DNA from 3 places in the Sinobaca sp. H24 genome. Region 2 is predicted to be linked to each of the others. Evidence: riboswitches for the same ligand, from Rfam matches in the RefSeq annotation. Region 2 holds a riboswitch; each other region holds the start of a gene.

Region 1 (4,984 bases), on a different contig from region 2:
GATGGAATTATATATTGGAGAAGCGATGGAAGAACAGGAATTTAATGATATTGAACTGACGGTTATGAAAGAGGTAGGACTGGAAAATACGAAAGAGGGGCACCGGGCTTTCTACGACGTCATGAGCACGACTGCCTCGTTTCTATACGGGGAATGCGAAAAGGAAGATATCCACGCCGAGTTAAGTAAAGTGGCAGCTTCCCGGTAAGATACAATAAAAGCCCCCTGATTTCTTTTGGAGGAATCAGGGGGCTGATAATTATACTTCTTCCGGATTGGATAATTCGTCTATGAAGGGCTGCACGTTTCGCTTCTTATCGCCGCGAAGCGTATTCAGCATGCCTAGTAGAACGGCCACCTCATCATAATCGAGCGTTAACGTCACTTCATCATTTTTAATATTGTTCACTGCTTTTGCCATAGTATATCCCCCTGATTGTATAGTAATAGATGGACTGCTGTGGATAAAATGTCTAGCCGGGTATATTTTTAATACTATTCACCATTTGCTGCCTTCTAAAACGTACCTGGACGTCTGCCGATTATTACTCGTTTATTTTAACATGTTACTTATTATAATATTATACCTTTCATTTTTCTATGGATAGTTCTTTTAGAGAGAATGCTATGTAGAGCGGATACAGTTGTCTCTATTCGTATTACATTAATATAGACAGTGTTAGAATGAGCTGAATAAAGGGAATAGACGAGAAAGAGAGAATACTATATGTAAATGGAACTTTATCCTTTAAATAAATAGAAATATAAGATAGTACACAATAGTGGAATTAATTGGATATTTTCAGTGGAAAGGTAGTATATTATATATAATCGAAGAAAATAGTAGTATGTACAATTAGAGAACAGTGTCCGGATAGTTCTTTCTGGAGAGGATGCGTGCTATGAAAATGGACAATAAAGAAAAGCCGGCTGAAGAATTTGAAATTAGTACATCGATATTAAACTCGCTTCGGGATCAAATCTGCGTGATCGATCATATAGGAACCATTATTTTTGTAAACGATGAATGGATTCGAGCGTCCGCAAGAAGCAGCGAGTTCCGTGACATACATGGAATCGGTGTGAATTACCTGCATAAGATTGAGAACAATACACATTTACACGGAGGCCTGCTTTCCATTCTTTCAGGAAAAGAAGAATATTTCACGTACGAATATTCCTGCCACACGCCAACGGAAAAAAGGTGGAATCTCATGCAGGCAACGCCGCTGCTGGCAAATGGAAGCGGAAGGAGGGGTCTTGTCCTCCGTCATGTAGACGTAACCAAACAAAAGCTTTTGGAGCTGCAGCTAAAGCAGCAGGCGGAAACAGACTCGCTGACCGGCTTGTATAATCGAAGATATTACGAAAAGCGGCTGGAGGAGGAAATCTCACTGCTTCACCAGAACGGATCGGATTTATCCTTGCTTTCGATCGATGTAGATAATTTTAAAATGGTCAACGATATGTACGGGCATCTGGTAGGAGACATTGTTCTTAAGCAGCTTGCCCTTCTCCTTAAAGGATCTACAACAGAAACGGATATTTCGGCCAGGGTCGGAGGGGATGAATTTGCTGTACTGCTTCCGGGGACCAATTCTGATCGGCTGGAGCAGGTGGCGGCCGACATACTTAGAGTGGTACAGGAGCAGAACAGCAACAGCCTTAATCCGTATCCGATTACGCTTAATATTTCTATAGGCGGGGCTTGTTTTTCCATTGGAGATTCGATGGAAAATGTATTGCAGAAAACAGACCGGGCTTTATATGGAGCCAAGAATCTTGGCAAAAACCAAATTAATATTGTATAACGCGTAAAAAAGAAGCCGTATGGTTACGGCTTCTTTTTTGAGTCATCGGCAGTCTGCAGATAATTCCTGACTTGTTCAACAGTGAGGCCGGCTTTCTTGGCCTCGAGGATCAAATCCATCCATTCACGGTCCAGCTTTTTCTCATTCTGTCTGTTCATCAACCCTCACACCTTTAGAAGTATTCCTCAGGCGGTCCAGCCATCTTAGCATTATGCCTTAGACCTGTAACTTTGCGAAACTGCTTTTCAACAGCGTAGCCTTTTTCTGAAGGTTGGTTATTGTTTTTATTGTACGTTGAAAAAGGAGGAAAAAATAGCAGGAAGTTTCCATTTGTCCATGTTTTTTTGGACAGGTGGTATCACATACCTGATTTTCAAAAGAAAGGGACCATTGTTCTAAAGGTTGATTGTGATTATAATAGAAGAATAGAAGAGACAGGAGAAGGAGGTTATGGAAGATCGATTAAAATTTGCTGTTATTTATGCGGCCCTTGTCTTTGTCATTGCCGTTCCTTTTACCTTTGTTGTAAAAGAAAGTGATGTCAGCTGGGGACTGAGCTCGGGACGAGCGGGATCACCTTTTTGTATTGGTATTTTACATATAAGAAAGAAGCAAAGGCCGTTGGTGCCACCCGCTATAACAAAAAAACCAAGGGGCGTGCCGGCTCTAAAATGATTTACGCGAATATCATGTACAGCTTTGTATTTGCCTATCTTATTGTGACAAATAGTTACAGTGACGGCAACTGGCTGATGCTTCTTCTGCTAACATCGCTGCTCTTTCTGGGTGTGCAGCTGTTTCAACACAATAAAGAAAAATTGGTGAAAGAATAAAAAATTGGTTTTATGAAGGCTGAAACTGGAGTGTGATCTCCTGTTTCAGTTTTTGTTATTTATATGCTTCTTTCTTATCACCCCTCGTTCGAACTGGTTATTAAATATATTCTGGATCATTCCATCATTTCCTTCAAAAAGGTAGTAAAAATCCAGCGCTGAAGCTAGAGAATGTGATTATGGGCTTTATGTGTAATAATTTCTTCCGAGCGATCGGTAGCCGAAGGCGGGGCAGGGGACAGGGCGGAAATTTCATCACGCCATTCCGGCGTCATAGTAATATCGAGCGAATTCAAAGAATGCTCAAGCTGCTCCGGGCTGCGTGCTCCAATAATTGGAGCGGTGATACCAGGATGTGATTTAGCCCAGGCAACAGCGAGAGAAGCGGGATGGAGGCCGTGGCTGGCTGCATAGGAAGAAAAGCGTGCAGCGATATCGAAATTAATGGTATCCGCATAACGATCCGTGTACATTTTCTGCTCCACTAAACGTCCCTGAACGGGTCTGTCTGTCACCCCGTATTTGCCTGTAAGGAGGCCGCCTCCAAGCGGGCTGTAAGAGATAACGCCAACCTCTTCGGAATCAGCAAACGGCAGGATTTCCACCTCTGCCTGGCGCTTAGCCAGGTTGTACATCGGCTGAATCAGCTCGAAGCGGCTGAGATGTTCTTTAGCTGAAATGCCAAGCGCCTTGGCGAGCTGCCAGGCTGCCCAGTTACTGGCCGCGGGATAAAGAATTTTCCCCTGGCGCTGCAGGTCATCAAGAGCACGGAGGGTTTCTTCCATCGGAGTAAGGGGATCGAATTTATGTAGAAAATAAAAGTCGATCCGGTCCGTTTTCAGCCGGCGCAGGCTGTTCTCGACTTCCAGCATAATATGGCGCCTGGAGAGTCCGCGTGCATTTACGTCCGACCCGGTCGGGTTGGCTACTTTTGTTGTCAGCACAATCTCGTTCCGGCATTCCGCGATAAAGCCGCCGAGAATTTCCTCCGCGCGGCTGTCATTGTAGTTGTTGGCGGTATCAAAAAAGTTAATGCCGGCCTCACGGCAGCGGTTGAACATATTTCTGGATGTTTCCTCGTCTGCATTTCCTCCAAAAGACATCGTGCCAAAACAAAGCTCAGAAACAGAAATGCCTGTCTTTCCAACCGTATTGTATTTCATATAAGCCGCCTCCTGCTAGAGTAGTTACGCAAAGTATAAAGCTTAAACACCCTTATGTAAACGCTGTAATGTTAAATATTTACTCTGCTGTCCGTTTATTACTTCAATGAATAATACGTATCGAAAAACGTAGAATCGTCGAGGAGATAATAGCAGAGCAGCTCACTGATGCGCTTTTTCATGTTGAGCTTCAACAGATGCAGACGCTCGTGCCGGCCGTCGCAGTATATCGTATACAATAAAGCCCGGATACACGGCATCCGCCCGGGCGAGCCGGATGCCATGCTGCTGCATGGCCTGTTTTATATCGTGAAGGTCCTGTTTGATACGCAGAATCAGCACATCAAACAGCTCCTGGTAGTAGTGGCCGAGCTTGATTGTTTTTTCCAGAAAAAACGACCGGTCCTTCTCCATGGTGTTCACGAGCAGCTCGGTGAGCAGAAAACGGTCTGCCGTCTGAAGGTGCTGTTCTTCTATCATCTTTATATCTTCCATCGTGAACCTCTCTTTCCAAAACAGTAAATCCGGGTTTTTTCTAAGTATATACGAATGAGTGTTCCCGTGGGTGGGAAGACCTTCATCCAAATTATTATAAACAAACGAAAACACAGCACCTTTCCCAAAAGAGGGAGAAGGTGCCGTGTTTTTATTTTTCACGCTCATCCAGAGCTCTTTGTTTGTATACCCTGGAGATGTGAATATGGTGAATAATGGAAATGAAGGGACGTACGAGCATCAGCACGCTTCCGGCAACAAAAAGCCAGGTCCCATAGTAAGTAGTGGCTTCGGAAAAAAAGAGAAAACTTCCAATAAGAAAAATCAGCCCGATAATAATATCATTTATTTGATACAAAAGCTGGTAAATCTTTGAAATTTCCAGCTCATAATGACCAAAGATAATATCAATATTTCTTTTCATCTCCGATTCCTTCTTTCAACCCATAGTTCCTATAGTTCTACCCGTTTTAGAAAGAAGAAAACCTGGATGGGCTTACGGTGTCATACGGACAGCGCCGACATATCCATCATTCCAGTAGTTGGAGAAAGAAGTATAGTTTACACCTCTGCTGAGCGTGGCATGAAATAAGGTGCTGCTGTCAATATAAATGGATACGTGGTTGATGCTGCCATCTTTGTTTGTATCAAAAAAGACAAGGTCTCCTTTTTTCAAGTCCGA
Region 2 (4,984 bases):
CACACGGAACAGCCATGACGAATACAATGAGACAGGTGGCGGGATCAATCGGTACGGCGGTTCTCATCACTATTATGAGCAGTGTTGCTGCAGGTTCGGCAGCTGCACCATCTGATGCATTGATAGAAGGAGTTAACACGGCCTTTCTTGTTACAGCGGGAATTTCCCTTCTTGGACTGATTTTATCCTTCTTATAAAGGGTAAGAAAAAGCCAAGAGAATCATTCCAGCCCGCTTCCGAGAAAGGAAGCTAGTCTTCCCCCGGAATTAAAAAAAGCCTGCAGAAAATGCACGCCCGGCGGTGTAATAAAATAAATGTAAAGCCCGATACTCTTTACGGAGTACCGGGCTTTTTCCTGCTTTTCGATACATAGGGACTGGCCGGATCCCAAAACCGCCATGGGTAATCCACCGCTTCCCCGCTGTTATCAATGCCGACCCGCGGCCCCGATGCGATATCTTCCGGGGCGCTGCCTTCCAGCAGATAGATTGAGGCATCTTCGTAGCAGCATTTGGCGTAATCTCCCATAGTAATGCCCATTGCTTTCGTCAGTTTGCCGGGTCCGTTCGTCCATTCCAGCTCCTTCCGGCCGTTTCTGCGGATTTCCATTAAATCCCGGCCGGATACAGGTTCTACAGCTCTAATAAGTACAGCCTCCGGATTGTCTTCTGGAGCAGATACAATATTAAACAGGCAGTGGGTATGCATCGTATAGGTGTATACATGGCCCGGCGATGCAAACATGATCTCCGTTCGTTTCGTACGTCTGGCACCATAGCTGTGAGCCGCCCGGTCTTCAGGTCCTATGTAGGCTTCTGTTTCAACTATTCTGCCGGCCGTCCTCCCTTCGGAGGTTTCTTTTACGAGCGTTCTGCCAAGCAGTGCCCTGGATAATTCCAGAGTCGGCAGATGAAAAAATTCTTTTTTAAGACGTTTCATTGTATTTTCTCCTCTATATTCGGGATAAAATAGCCGAAAATAGTTACTTCGACTCATGATTGGAACAATATAAAGAACTATAATGTTCTATATAACGTATATTAATTTATTTATTCATTCATTTTCTTTTAGGGAGGGTAATCCGTACATGATTGGTGAAAACATACGAAGGTACCGAAAACAAAAAAGAATGACATTGTCAGATCTTGCTTCAACTACCGGTATCTCCAAATCGTATTTGAGCTACATTGAACGAGGAATTAAGCATAATCCCTCTATTGATGTTCTTGAAAAAATCACAGAAGCACTCGAAATTAATATTTCCAGTATTATTACTGATACACCAGCTCCTTCGTCAGAACATGGAGTCATCGACGAAGAGGGCAGGCCTTAATTCAGGAAGCAATTCAGGCCGGTATCAGCAAAAAGCAGTTCCGTGATTTTCAGAAATTTATACGCTATGAGAAGTGGACTTCATTTGAAAAAGATAAGAATGCCAATTAGTCTTTTCAGGACATACAAAGAGCATGTTAAAACAATACACTTGTTTTAACATGCTCTTTACGTGTAATAGATGGTAAAAAAGATAATAACACCCTTTTTCATCGTTGTATACTACCCTTCAATTCTAATGCTTTTACTTCTTAACTTTTTGAAAAAAAGGCAAGAACCTCGTCTTTAGACATCCCTGCTTCTTTAGCTTCTTGTATCAGCACGAGCCATTCATAATCCAATTCTTTTGTTTCCAATCTTTCCAACCTCCCAAGCCTTTATAGGATCTCTCCCCAGGCAGCCCAGCCATCTTAGCATATAGTGCCTTAGACCTGTAACTTTGCGTACACATTTTTCAATGAACTTGCCTTTATCTGGAGGTTGATTTTTATATCTTACCACCACCCTGGCAGCAAGTAAAATAATCAGATTTGAAAATCCTATTATCCCCTTCTAAAAAACCTCGTAAGCCTTGAAAAAGGAATACGAGGTTTTTCATGTATTTTCTTTTTATAAAAACGAAAAGCGGCCGCCAGCGTATTTTTCACCTGGCAGTCATTAGATTATTTGGTTATTTCTATAAATACTACTTTTAAATAATCTCCTTCTTTGTAAGAAGCCGTATATGGATGATCATCAGGCAGACGGACACGTTCGGTTACATTTTGATTTACTTCCGCTTTGATGCAGGCTTTATCAATCTGCTTCTGAAATGCCTTCATTCCAAAGCCGCCGAAATTTGTTGAGGCAATGATTGTTCCGCCGTCCTTTATGATGGAAATAGCGTCTACGAGCAGGGAAGTGTAATCTTTTGCTGCAGAAAATGTCCGTTTCTTTGTTCGTGCAAAGCTTGGGGGATCGAGGACGATCACATCATATGTGATATTTTTCTTTTTGGCATAATCAAAGTAGGCAAACACATCCATGATCCTTATTTCCTGATCTTCACTTATAACTCCGTTCAGCTCAAAGTTTTCCTGAACGCGTGACTTGCTTCTGTTCGCTACGTCAACATCCACTGTTTTTGCAGCTCCGCCGTGATGGGCGGCTACCGAAAAAGCACCGGTATAGGAAAAAGTGTTCAGAACGGTCTTACCTGCGGAATACTCATCGCGCAGGCGTTTTCTTGCTTCCCTCTGATCCAGAAATATTCCAACCATCGCTCCATCATTCAAATATACCGCAAACGTCATTCCATTTTCTTTAACGTGCAGCGGAGCAGGTGCCTCTTTTCCTTTTACAAAGTCATCGCCTTCGATATACTGTCCCTGCTGCTGAAAGCGCCGTTTCTCATACAGGCCTTCGTAGGCGGTCACTGCCTCCAGCGCGCGGATGATCAGGGAGCGAAACGCATAGATTCCCGCACTGTACCACTGCAGCATATAGTAGCCGTTAAAATAATCAATGGTCAATCCACCGATGCCGTCTCCTTCACCGTTAAATATGCGAAATGCAGTCGTTGATTCATCCTCGAAAAATGCCTTTCTTCTCTGCAGGGCAGCACTGAGTTTTCCAACAAAAAACTGCTGGTCAATGGCCTCCTCTTTTTTGTTTGTAAGAATCCAGCCGATGCCTTTATTCTGCAGCCCGTAATAGGCTTTCGCGATAAATTGGCCCTGCGGGGTCATTAAATCAAAAACAGTCCCTTCTTCTGAAAGCTTTTCCCTTTTATTGACCATATCTTCATGGATTAGAGGATACCCCTTTTGAAACGTTTCAACAGCTTGTTTGGAAGCGGAAATTTTCATTGTTTCAGTCATTTATCTCATCCTTCATTTTTTAATATCATGCGGTCGATCCATTTAACAAGAAAAGGAAGCAGTAAAAACAATACAATTACACGAATAATATGAAGAGCAGATACAAGCGTCGGTTCAAGCTGGAGGGCAAAAGCTGTAGAAGACATTTCCGCTGCACCGGCAGGAACTGTGCTGAGCAGACTTGTTATGTAAGGAAGCGGGGTCATTAACGTAAACAACCCTGCCAATAAGAGGCTGAGCAGCAGAAAACACTGTAGAATGCCCAGACTCGGCAGGCCGATACTTTTTACACGTACCAGCGTTTCCCTGTCAAAACGGATGCCTACCATAGCTCCAATAAGCGCCTGTCCAGCTCCCGCCGCATATCCAGGCGGGGCAAAGCCGGGCACGACCCAATTTCCAATTATAAATCCAAAAATAAGTGCATAAAGAAGAGCTCCACCCGGAATCTTAACATATTTATTTAAAATAATAACCAGTACGACAATAAATAACAGCATTGGAAAACCAATAAAAGGATTCCATACCCCCGTGTCTGCGGGAGTTCCTCCAGAAGCAGCCTCCGGATAAAATACCGCAGCAGACAATGGGATAAGAAACACAAAAAAAGTAATGCGGGCTGTGTGGAAAGCGGCAACAATCCGGTCATCAGCCCATAATCCCGGCTCACGCTGATTACTTCCGAAGCTCCTCCCGGTACGCAGCAGAAAAAAGCGGTCTTTACGTCCAGACTGGTCCATCTATACATCAGCATTCCAAATACGAGCCCCATCATTAACGTAATGGAGAGCGTAACGATCAGAGGCATAATATAAGCCGGCAGAACAGCAAAAAGCTCTGTATCCATTAAAAAACCAATATTTACTCCTACCAGAGCCAGGGCAGCCTGAAACGGCCACCCTTCAAAGGTAAAGCGTTTTATAAAAAGTCCTGTAAAAATGCCGGCCAGCAAGGCTCCAAAAAGCCAGCCGGCCGGTACGCCGGCTGCAGAAAATAGACCGCCGACTGCAATAGCTGCTGTGATGAATAAGCCTTTCTGCCACATAATGACGGCTCCTTCACTAAACATTTTAAATCAACTTTTTTTAGTATATCATGATTTTCCAGGCTGCTCTGTTTGTTCAGGAGAAGAAGTTGCCGCTTTGCGGAAGGATCGGGAAGAAAAATAAAATACAGCAGCGTTGATTACGGCCATAATAGCCATTCCCATAAAAATGTTGCTGTAAATGCCTGCATGCCCGGGAGAAAAATGAAGCGGATTATAAGCTTCTGCCCCTGTATATTGATTTAATAAGGCGCCTACTACCGCCCCTCCAAACGCACCGGCCATAAAATTAAATAAATTGTATACGCCCATTCCAACACCCGTTTCCTCTGCCGGAAGAACAGAAGAAATCAAGTTAGCCGTAGCTGTCTGCAGAAAAGGAAAAGCAACATAGCTTGCTACAAGAGCCAGGCTCACAAGTATGGGAGAAGCTCCGGCCGCGATAGATAGAGAAGTAAAACCAACCATCGTTAAGCCAAGAGCAAGAAATACCATCGGCCAGCTCCCAAACCGGTCCGTCCATAACCCCGCAATTCTTCCCATAAAAGCTGCAGCTATCGCTCCGGGAAATAACACGAGACCTATCGCTGTTGTACTGAGGTTATTTACATCATCCAAAAGTAGCGGCATCATAAACATCATGCTGAACATCGTAAGAATACCGAAAAAACTTGTTATCAATGTCGTCCGGTACGCATGGTTTAAAAAGAGGCCGGGCTTTACAAACGGCGTTTCTACATGGAAAATC
Region 3 (4,984 bases), on a different contig from region 2:
GATTGCAGAGATAAGAAAAAAATAAATCATTTGTTTTCTCCTTTATAAAAATATCTCAAAGCGATAAACGCTTTGAGATATTTTTTATAAAAGAAAGAAATCGTTTCTATTCTTCTACAAAATATTTCACATATTCTGTTTCCCCTGCTGGAATATCAGGATGTCTGACTAATTCGATACCAAACAGCCCCTTTTCGTTTATATCGAGCAGACATTCCTGTTGCAGCATTTCTGCAGTTTCCCTATCGGCATCGAATTTAATCTCAATAAATTCATCGGCGTCTTCAATGCTCGCCGCGAATAGCGGGTATTCAACTTTCTTCACTTTTGGAATGGAAATAACATAATTTTTATTATTGTAAATAGTGCGCATTACCCTGTATCCAAGCCAGTTACCGTTTTTATCATACAGCATATATCCACTTACATCAGGGTAAGCTCCCAGCGGTGAAGCACTGGTGGCTTTATGCTGCAGGTAAATGTAAATCAATTCGTCTTCTATTGTCACAAGCATACTTCCCCTCCTCTGCATCAATAGCTTTTCTCTATTTTAACAGTTCACATAAATATCTTTACAATTTACTTATCCAGCGTTAGGATAATGAAGGTTTATTTTATTTTAAGGGAGACAATCATGAACAAATTAACATGGAAAGATAACTTTTTTATAGGTTTAATGCTTTTTGCCTTGTTTTTTGGAGCAGGCAACTTAATATTCCCGCCATTTTTAGGTCAGGAAGCTGGAACTTCCTATCTTCCTGCCATAATTGGTTTTGTTATTACCGGTGTGGGACTTCCTGTTTTAGGAATAATTGCGGTTTCTCTTTCAGGGCAGAGCTTTCAAGGCATTGCTGAAAGAGTAAACAAACCCTTCGCTTTACTTTTTATGATTATTTTATACGCCTCAATCGGTCCATTTTTTGGCATTCCAAGAGCAGCAAACGTTTCTTATGAAATGGGGATCGTACCTCTTCTGCCGGAAAACGGTTCAAACATGGCATTATTTTTGTTTTCCCTATTATTTTTTGGTCTCGTGTTTCTGCTCAGCCTCAATCCTAATAAGCTTGTTACGACAATAGGATATGTTATTACACCCGCTCTGCTTCTTTCTATTATACTGCTTGTTGCCGGAGCTTATGTTACCGGCTTTATGGGCGGAGGAGGGCCTCCGTCCAATGAATATGCTTCCCAGGCAATCGGAAGAGGCTTTGTCGAAGGATACTTAACAATGGATACTATCGCAGCTTTAGCCTTCGGCTTGATTGTTGTAAATACGCTGAAAGAAAAAGGTGCATTGGACCGCCGCGAGGTACGGCGCTCCGCTGCTTCCGCCGGCATTATTGCAGGTATTGGTCTTGCCGCTGTATATATTGCGATTGGATGGCTCGGCGTGCACAGCGGTCCCCGCATGCTTATGGAGAATGGCAGTGAAATTCTTACTTATTCTGCAGGAGAGTCTTTCGGTTTTACAGGTACTATTCTTCTTGGTTTAATCGTTACACTAGCCTGTCTAACTACCTGCATCGGCTTGGTAACCGCATGCAGTCAATATTTTCACCGCTATCTGTCCTTTCTGCCTTATTCAGTGCTCGCTCTGCTTTTGACCGTACTCAGCCTTCTTGTAGGCAATCTGGGACTGAACACTATTATTTCCTTATCGGTTCCGCTGCTTGTTGCCATCTATCCGCTTGCGATTGTGTTAATCCTAATGGCCTTACTAAATGAGAAAATAACACTGCATCGGTCCCATTATATTGGAGCCATTGCCGGAACTATTGTTGTAAGCGCCTATGACGGATTGAAAGAAGCAGGGCTTGTGCCTATCGAAGGTGTTGGCCTGTATTCCCTTCTCCCATTCTTTGAGCTGAACCTGGGCTGGATACTGCCAGCTCTCATCGGGTTTGTGATTGGTCATTGTTTTAGATCAAAATCAATCTCTTATTAAAAAAAAGCGGGGCTGCTGGATTATTTCCAGCTCCTCGCTTTTTTATATTCTTACGTAAACCATAGTGGAATCTTTGCCGCTTTGAAAAATATTGTCTCCTGTGTACATTAGGGTGACATTATTCAAACGATCTTCCATCTCTTTTATTTTCTGTTTTGCCACATCGAACGCACAATATCCGAGAAAGTAGCCATTTACATAAAGAGAACATTTATTATTGGTTAAGTAAACAAGCTTAATATGTCTGTTCATAATATTCGTATAGTACACACCGCCCCTAAGCCTCACCAAATCGTCATCCTCCGTTCTATAATGTTCTTTTTAAAGAATTAAATACATTATATAACGAAAAAACGGATTTGAAAACACTTAAATGAAATAAAATGCATTTTAACGAACAATATTTGTTCTTTATATAGAAAATAATCAAAATAAAAAAGGATCGAATGATACGATCCTTCTCTAATTTTTAATTCTCCACTTGTTGAATTCAAGAAACTCCTTGAACTGATCTTTGGAAACGCCTGAATTCATGGCTTCCTCTACTATTTCCAACCACTCATTATCGAGCTCTTCTTCGTTAATCTCTGATTGTTCTTTAATTAAAAGATCAACCGATATGTTTAACACCTTAGCAATTTTCTCTAAAAACTGGATCGATGGATTTGTTTGAATATCTCTTTCCAGTGCACTAAGATATGATTTCGCGACTCCGGCCTGATTTGCCAGCTCTGTCAACGATAAACCCTGTTCTTTTCGAAGCATTTTCACCCTTTCACCAATCATCGCTTGAACTCCTTTGTATACTGTAGTTTGTAATTTGCTGTAATTATAACATATAACGAATTGAAGTATGTTATAGTGAACGACATTTTTTAAAATCTGCATATTTATGCCTATACTTATATTTACATAAAATAAAAAAATAAGCCATACGAAATGACTTATTTTTCTTCATTATTTGGTTTGTCTTAAGAATTCTTTAACCTCACTAGGGGTTAAACCAGCTTCTTTAGCCTCAACCATTAATTGTAACCAATCTTGATCAATCTTTTGTACTTTTGGAATTACTAGTTCCATCAACCCTCACCCGCCTTTAGGAAATTTCCCCAGGCAGTTCAGCCGTCTTAGCTGCAATAAGCCTTAGACCTGTAACTTTGCGAGACTGCCTTTCAGCAGCTTTGCCTTTTTCTGAAGGTTGCTTGTTAGTGTTTTTAGTTTACTACATTTTTCATAAAAAAGGTAAAAAATGCCTAAAAGAATAATTATCAGAATTTTCTTTAATTATTAGTATCCTGCTGTACTTCCCCAAATAAAAAAGGGATTTTTTTGGGGAGAATCTTTATATGAACCGGCGTTTCTTCGTACACTTCTCCATCTGTATCGGCTTTCATTACTTTTTCTGTTTCCAGCTCTACTTCGGAGGCTTGAATGTATTCAATAGAGCTTTGTTCCAAGTCATACATAAAAGGATTTTTGGAATTAAAAAACTCTTTTAAAAGCGGTGCTCCGCTTTCTTTTATAATATATACATCTATAAGTCCGTCATCCAAAGAGATTTGATCGCCCGGAAGACGGTTCGTCCCAATAAAATTCCCATTTGCGAGGAGGATCATTACCGCATCATCCTTGTATTCTTTTCCATCTGCTTTCAATGTAAATGTAAATGGTGAAGCATTATTGAACGTTTGGAGTGCGCTGATAAAATAGCTTACTTTACCGAGCATTCCTTTCAGCTGATCATCTATATTTTCAGATGTTTCTGCAATCAGGCCGATCCCATAGAAGTTAGAAAAGTAACGATCGTTCATTTTTCCGATGTCGACATACTGTATATGATTTTGCTCCACTACTGCGGCTGCTTTTTTTAAGTTCTGCGGGATCAGTAAGGATCTCGAAAAATCATTACAGGTGCCCGTTGGAAGGATACCGGTAACTGGTGGGTTGTCAAGCCCGGACAAGCCGTTAATAGCCTCGTGTACCGTTCCATCCCCTCCCATGATCATAATGATATCAAACTCATGGCCCTGTTCACGGCAGAGCTGCTCTGTATGTCCTTTCTCCTGCGTGAAAGTAATAGTAAGCTCTTTTGTCTGCATAGCGAGCGTACCGATCGTTGCATCCAGGTTTTTCTGGATTTCATTATTTCCTGAAGCTCCGTTTATCAATAACCACATCTTTTTATACACATTTACCATTCCTTCATTCTGTAACTTCTTTACCCCCTATTCTATACCCTATTTTCTCCTATCAAAAGCTTTTTAAAACCCCCGCCGGAAATTCGGCAGGGGTTCGTTATTTCTTTTTATATGGTAAAACCTTATGACGGTATTCGCTCATGGAATACTCCATGCGTTTACTGTCCAGCATGTACAATCTCCAATCCTTATTGGGATAGAGTTTCTGCAGAAAAGATGCTGCCCTTTTCATCTGCCATGCATTATATTCCGATGTTACTGCGCAGGCAGCTACATGTCCGTCCGGCCCCGCTTCTATTCCGCTTATGATAAACAATCCTTCTGCTGTGGTCTCCCGCTTTTCTTCCAATTGTTCAGCGAGACTCTTGATTTCAACGAGCCGCTTTTGCAGAAGCTTCAGCGTATGAATAAACTCTTGCACATCTCTAAATTGATTCGGATCGATATATTTCCAGCGGCGCTTTATTGTTAAAGCAAGTTCTGCCTCATCATTGAACTGCTTATATGTAATACTCCGCAGTATATAAATAGTAAAATCAAATACGGAAGAAGACTTTCGTAATATATATTCTTTCTGATTCTTCACAGATTCTACCTCCTGTTATCTGGCTTTTTCCAGTAATGGACACTGTTCGCATACTTCATTACAGGTCGATAATGCCTTATAGATAGAACACCAGGAGCGTTTTGCATAGCAGACAGGAATTGCTTTTTCCTTTGCTCTTTCTTTGAGCTTACTGCTCACATTATGATTTATGAAATCTGTTAATACCAGAACAAGGTCTATGTTTTCAGGTATTTCACGGTGCACCATTTTTACTTTTCTGCCGCTGATGTGCAT

What was found. Region 2 has a riboswitch for cyclic di-GMP ahead of sinI (DNA-binding anti-repressor SinI). Riboswitches for the same ligand answer to the same signal wherever they lie in the genome.
Region 1: another riboswitch for cyclic di-GMP. It lies ahead of MMY81_RS10640 (anti-repressor SinI family protein); the one in region 2 lies ahead of sinI (DNA-binding anti-repressor SinI).
Region 3: another riboswitch for cyclic di-GMP. It lies ahead of MMY81_RS17720 (anti-repressor SinI family protein); the one in region 2 lies ahead of sinI (DNA-binding anti-repressor SinI).

What each region holds. Positions count from the first base shown of each region.
Region 1 covers NZ_JALBWT010000006.1:112,123-117,106, reverse strand. Annotated here, with positions in the region: gene MMY81_RS10655 (hypothetical protein) at 1-208, shown strand, start outside; gene MMY81_RS10650 (hypothetical protein) at 260-421, opposite strand; gene MMY81_RS10645 (sensor domain-containing diguanylate cyclase) at 903-1,811, shown strand; gene MMY81_RS10640 (anti-repressor SinI family protein) at 1,835-1,969, opposite strand; cyclic di-GMP riboswitch class I at 1,997-2,080, opposite strand; gene MMY81_RS10635 (hypothetical protein) at 2,262-2,486, shown strand; gene MMY81_RS10630 (hypothetical protein) at 2,483-2,644, shown strand; gene MMY81_RS10625 (aldo/keto reductase) at 2,809-3,807, opposite strand; gene MMY81_RS10620 (YhjD family protein) at 3,970-4,470, opposite strand; gene MMY81_RS10615 (YrhK family protein) at 4,454-4,726, opposite strand; gene MMY81_RS10610 (S-layer homology domain-containing protein) at 4,799-4,984, opposite strand, start outside.
Region 2 covers NZ_JALBWT010000032.1:184-5,167, forward strand. Annotated here, with positions in the region: gene MMY81_RS25940 (MFS transporter) at 1-197, shown strand, start outside; gene MMY81_RS25945 (DNA-3-methyladenine glycosylase) at 334-939, opposite strand; gene MMY81_RS25950 (helix-turn-helix domain-containing protein) at 1,088-1,333, shown strand; gene sinI (DNA-binding anti-repressor SinI) at 1,584-1,688, opposite strand; cyclic di-GMP riboswitch class I at 1,725-1,810, opposite strand; gene MMY81_RS25960 (class I SAM-dependent rRNA methyltransferase) at 1,995-3,191, opposite strand; partial or broken gene MMY81_RS25965 (AbrB family transcriptional regulator) at 3,197-4,260, opposite strand; gene MMY81_RS25975 (MFS transporter) at 4,285-4,984, opposite strand, start outside.
Region 3 covers NZ_JALBWT010000014.1:22,849-27,832, forward strand. Annotated here, with positions in the region: gene MMY81_RS17695 (SE1832 family protein) at 1-25, shown strand, start outside; gene MMY81_RS17700 (hypothetical protein) at 107-514, opposite strand; gene brnQ (branched-chain amino acid transport system II carrier protein) at 635-1,945, shown strand; gene MMY81_RS17710 (hypothetical protein) at 1,988-2,236, opposite strand; gene MMY81_RS17715 (helix-turn-helix domain-containing protein) at 2,408-2,731, opposite strand; gene MMY81_RS17720 (anti-repressor SinI family protein) at 2,903-3,025, opposite strand; cyclic di-GMP riboswitch class I at 3,055-3,141, opposite strand; gene MMY81_RS17725 (diacylglycerol/lipid kinase family protein) at 3,226-4,134, opposite strand; gene MMY81_RS17730 (hypothetical protein) at 4,241-4,729, opposite strand; gene MMY81_RS17735 (DUF2325 domain-containing protein) at 4,745-4,984, opposite strand, start outside.